DNA from 2 places in the Cobetia sp. Dlab-2-AX genome. Region 1 is predicted to be linked to the other one. Evidence: predicted binding sites of a transcription regulator. Region 1 holds the regulator's gene; the other holds the start of a gene.

What was found. Region 1 encodes FNR, which switches genes on or off when oxygen is low (the NO sensors DNR and NnrR bind a similar motif). Its sites were predicted from a motif close to TTGATNTANATCAA; they were not measured.
Region 2: the regulator FNR is predicted to act here: its motif matches at 960-973, upstream of clpB (ATP-dependent chaperone ClpB).

The regions. Positions count from the first base shown of each region.
Region 1 is NZ_JAMXRV010000004.1:87,032-89,431, reverse strand. Features, by position in the region: gene NH396_RS08285 (cbb3-type cytochrome c oxidase subunit II) at 1-342, shown strand, start outside; gene NH396_RS08280 (hypothetical protein) at 365-634, shown strand; gene fnr (fumarate/nitrate reduction transcriptional regulator Fnr) at 1,004-1,753, shown strand; gene NH396_RS08270 (fatty acid cis/trans isomerase) at 1,967-2,400, opposite strand, start outside.
Region 2 is NZ_JAMXRV010000011.1:7,923-10,322, reverse strand. Features, by position in the region: gene pgeF (peptidoglycan editing factor PgeF) at 35-811, shown strand; gene clpB (ATP-dependent chaperone ClpB) at 1,117-2,400, shown strand, end outside.

The sequences.
Region 1 (2,400 bases):
TACGACCGCCCTTCGCTGTGGGGCGTCGAGCGCTGGGGGACGGATTTGAGCCAGCTGCCTGCGCAGCATGACGATGCCTGGCAGCGCCTGCATCTGCATGACCCGCGCAGTCAGGTGCCGGACTCAGCGATGCCTGCCTACCCGTGGCTGTTCGAGCGGGCGTTGAGCGGCGAAGGTATCGCGGCACGCATGCGAGCCCTGCAAGGCCTGGGCGTACCCTACGCGGAAGACGAGATTCTTGCCGCCCCCAATGACGTGCGTGGCACTGCCGAAATCACGGCTCTGCTCGCCTACCTGCAGCAGGCCGCCCCTGCGAGGGACACCGCCAGCCGTGGCCCATGACAGCCCCCTCAGGAGACACGACATGAATCTGCTGGAGACAACTGGCCTCCCCCTGTTCTGGAATCTCTGGGTGCTGGCCCTCACGCTGGGCAGCCTGGTGTTGTTCGCCATGCTGGCACTGGGCAGTCTTTCGCGCGCTGACAGCAACGAGCGCGAAGGCGATGGCCCCATGCAGGAACATCGCATCAACGGCGTACGTCAGCCTGACACACCAGCGCCACGTGCCTGGGGCATTCTGGCACTGGCGACGCTGGCTGCCGCGCTGATCCTGCTGCTCGGCGCAGCTGGCTGAGCCCAGATGGCCAGCGACTGATGACCAGCGACTGATGACTGAGCGCTGGCCACTGCATACTGACTCACACCTTCAGCTGAGGCAGGTCGTCGCGGTATGGTCACACGGGGCCAACCAGGCCTAAAGTTCACACACCTTGCAACGCCCATGGGTTGGGCAGGATAATGAATTAATAAAATCTAATATTATGGCGTCACGGAATTGCGCTGCCTCGGCCGATGAGCGCTCAGACCCTGGCCGCTCGATACACTGCGGCTCAGCAGGGCAGCGGCGGGCGACAAGGCCCCGCCCCACCATTCGTTGCGCCCGAAAGACCCCTCCCGCTGCCCTGCCCCAGGGGTAGCGGTGACATTCCTCAGGAGAGTCACCATGACGGCCAATGCACAGGCATCACACCGCTTGCGCGCCCATGAAGCCCGCTGCCAGACCTGTTCGCTGAGTTCACTGTGCCTGCCACTGGCACTGAACATGGAAGATATCGACCAGTTTGACGCCATCATCCGCCGTCGCGCGCCACTCAGAAAAGGGGAAGTCCTCTTCACCCAGGGCGATGCCTTCGATTGCGTCTTCACGGTGCGCTCCGGAAGTCTCAAGCAGGTCACCAATGAAAACAGCGGTATGGAGCAGCTGACCGGCTTCTACCTGCCCAGCGAGCTGGCCGGACTCGATGCCATCGACAGCAATTGCTATCCCGGCACCGCGGTGGCTCTGGAGACCACCACCGTCTGCGAGATTCCCTTCGACCGACTCAATGCGCTCTCGGAGCAGATGCCTGAGCTGAGAACCCAGCTGTTCAAGAGCCTGAGCAAGGAATTGCACGAAGATCGCCGCATGATGATGCTGCTGTCGCGCAAGACAGCCGATGAGCGGCTGGCGAGCTTCCTGGTCAACCTGTCACAGCGCTTCCGTCGCCGAGGCTATTCGCCATACAGCTTCCGCCTCTCGATGGCGCGCGCCGATATCGGCAACTATCTGGGACTGGCCGTCGAAACCATCAGCCGCATCCTGACCCGCTTCCAGACCCAGGGGCTGGTCGACATTCGTGCCCGCGAGGTGCATATCCTGCATCTGGATGGCCTGATCGAGCTGGCCGAGGGCGAGTGTCAGGGCGGTCGCTGATGACGCCTGCTGACAGCACATCACGCGGTGCGACACTGCGCTGATCTACCGCAGGACGCCATGTCGGCACCACACAAGTCAGAAGCCCGCCACGCAATTTGCGTGGCGGGCTTCTGCTTTCCGTCAGGCCAGTCGTCAGTCATCGAAACAGTCCGACAACCCAGACAGTCCTGACGACAGAGCGTGCTTCGGCCGCTCAAGCCCCGCTGGCAATCAGCGGTTCTCGAGGCGGTTATAGTCCAGCAGACCCGCTTCGACAGGGCGATCAGCATAGTTGGTGCGCAGCACGCTGTCGGAGAACTCCCAGAAGCGCGGGTCAGTCCGGCGCACCCCGATATCGGCCTGCAGGGCGCGGTAGTCCTCTTCGCTCTCGAGTGCCGCCACCCGCTCTGCCAGCCCCGTCAGAGTGTCAGGCGTCAATCGCCAGAAGGCATTCGGGTAATCGCCCGCCACGCCCCGCAAGACATCGAGAGTGTCTTCCTCAGGACGGCGATTTTCCTCCTCATCGAAGAGGCTGGTGATGTTGGCGTGGGCGGAATTGCGCAGCACGCTGTAAAGGCGCGGCGAGTCATCAGTGCCATCCTCCAGCGCGACGATCGTCACCTCCGGCATCAGGCTGGCCGAGACTCCCTGCACCGCAGCGAGGG
Region 2 (2,400 bases), on a different contig from region 1:
CAGGCTCGCGCGACACGCCGCACAAGGAGAGGTTATGCACGACGAGAGTCTACGCCCGACCCTGATACTGCCGGACTGGCCCGCGCCGAGCCCGGTGCAGGCCTTCGTGACCACGCGTGAGAGCGGCCCCAGCCAGGGGCCGTATGCTGGCTTCAATCCGGCGCTGCACGTCGGCGATGACCCGGCGATGGTAGCGCAGGTGCGTGAGCTGCTTGCGGCAGAGGTCGATGACGGGCGTCCGCTGGCATGGCTGGACCAGGTGCATGGCACTCAGGTGGTGGATGCCTTCGATGTCTGCCACGCCGAGGGCCGGCCGGGTGCACCGCCACGGGCGGATGCCTGCATCAGTACCGGCACCGGGCAGGCCTGTGTGGTGATGACGGCGGACTGCCTGCCGGTGCTGTTCTGTGATCGGCAGGGCACGCGTGTCGGTGTGGCACATGCGGGTTGGCGCGGGCTGGTCGAAGGCGTGCTGGAAGCCACCATCGAGCGTCTCGGCGATGCCCCCGGCGAGCTGATGGCCTGGCTGGGTCCTGCGATCTCCAATGCGCAGTTCGAGGTCGGCCCCGAGGTACGTGACGCCTTCATCGCGGACCTGCCTGAGGCCGATGATGCCTTCGAGGCCAGTCCCTACCGGCTTGGTCATTACATGTGCGACCTCTACAAGCTGGCACGTCTGCGTCTCGAGCGTGCCGGAGTCGGTCATGTCAGTGGCGGCCACTTCTGCACCGCCTCGGAGTCGCGTTTCTACTCCCATCGTCGTGATGATGGCGTGACCGGGCGCCTCGCCACGGTGATCTGGCTGCGCTGAGGCGCTGAGCAGAAATCACTGTCCAGGGTTCTGGTCTGCGCATTCCACAAGCTCGACATTCAGTACCCACAAATGCCCCGTTGACCTGATGTTCCAGGTCGGCGGAGCGTTTCTGTGTGGCAAAGGTGATGGCCGGCAGGGCGGGAAACTGACCTGGATCAGGCGAATGGCACAACATGCTGCAGTGCGGCGAATCCTGCCTTGAAAGCCGTGCACCAGTCCCCATCTTGAGAGTCAGATACGAAAAGTTACAGGCGAAGCTCCTGAGAAAAGGAGTACCGCCATGACTCTCAGGAGACAGCACCATGCGCATCGACAAACTCACCAGCAAGCTGCAGAACGCTCTGGCGGATGCCCAGTCGCTCGCCGTCGGGCGAGGCCACAATGAAATTCACCCACAGCATCTGCTGCTGGCGCTGCTGGAGGACCGCGATGGCGGTCTCAAGGCACTGGTCAACAAGGCGGGCGGCGATGCCACCAGTCTGATGAGTGGCCTCAAGCGCCAGCTGGATGACCTGCCGACCGTGTCCCAGTTCGACGGCAATGTCGCGCCCTCGCAGGCCCTCGGCAAGCTTCTGAATCTGGCCGATCGTGAAGCGCAGAAGCGCGGCGATCAATTCATCGCCTCCGAGCTCGCGCTGCTGGCCGCGCTGGAGCTGGGCGGTGATCTCGGCAAGCTGTTCACCTCCTCGGGCATCAAGAAGCCCGCCCTGACCTCCGCCATCGATGCACTGCGCGGTGGCGAAGCCGTGGGCGATGCCGATGCCGAGAACAATCGCGAGGCGCTCAACAAGTACACCCTGGATCTCACCGAGCGCGCGCGGGATGGCAAGCTCGACCCGGTGATCGGGCGTGACGAGGAAATTCGGCGCACGATCCAGGTGCTGCAGCGTCGCACCAAGAACAACCCGGTGTTGATCGGTGAACCTGGTGTCGGCAAGACCGCCATCGTCGAGGGGCTGGCCAGCCGTATCGTCAATGGCGAGGTGCCGGAAGGCCTCAAGAACAAGCGCGTGCTGTCTCTCGACATGGGCTCGCTGCTGGCGGGGGCCAAGTTCCGCGGCGAATTCGAGGAGCGCCTCAAGTCGGTGCTCAAGGAGCTGGCGCAGGAAGAGGGCCAGGTCATCCTGTTCATCGACGAGCTGCACACCATGGTCGGCGCGGGCAAGGCCGAAGGCGCGATGGACGCCGGCAACATGCTCAAGCCGGCGCTGGCGCGTGGCGAGCTGCACTGTGTCGGTGCCACCACGCTTGACGAGTATCGCCAGTACATCGAGAAGGACGCCGCACTCGAGCGCCGCTTCCAGAAGGTGCAGGTCGACCAGCCCAGCGAGGAAGACACCATTGCCATCCTGCGTGGCCTGAAGGAGCGCTACGAGGTACACCACGGGGTCGACATCACCGACAGTGCCATCATCGCCGCTGCACGGCTGTCCTCGCGTTACATCACGGACCGCCAGCTGCCGGACAAGGCGATCGACCTGATCGACGAGGCCGCGTCACGCATCCGCATGGAGCTGGATTCCAAGCCTGAGGAGATGGACCGCCTCGATCGCCGCCTGATCCAGCTCAAGATGGAGCGGGAAGCG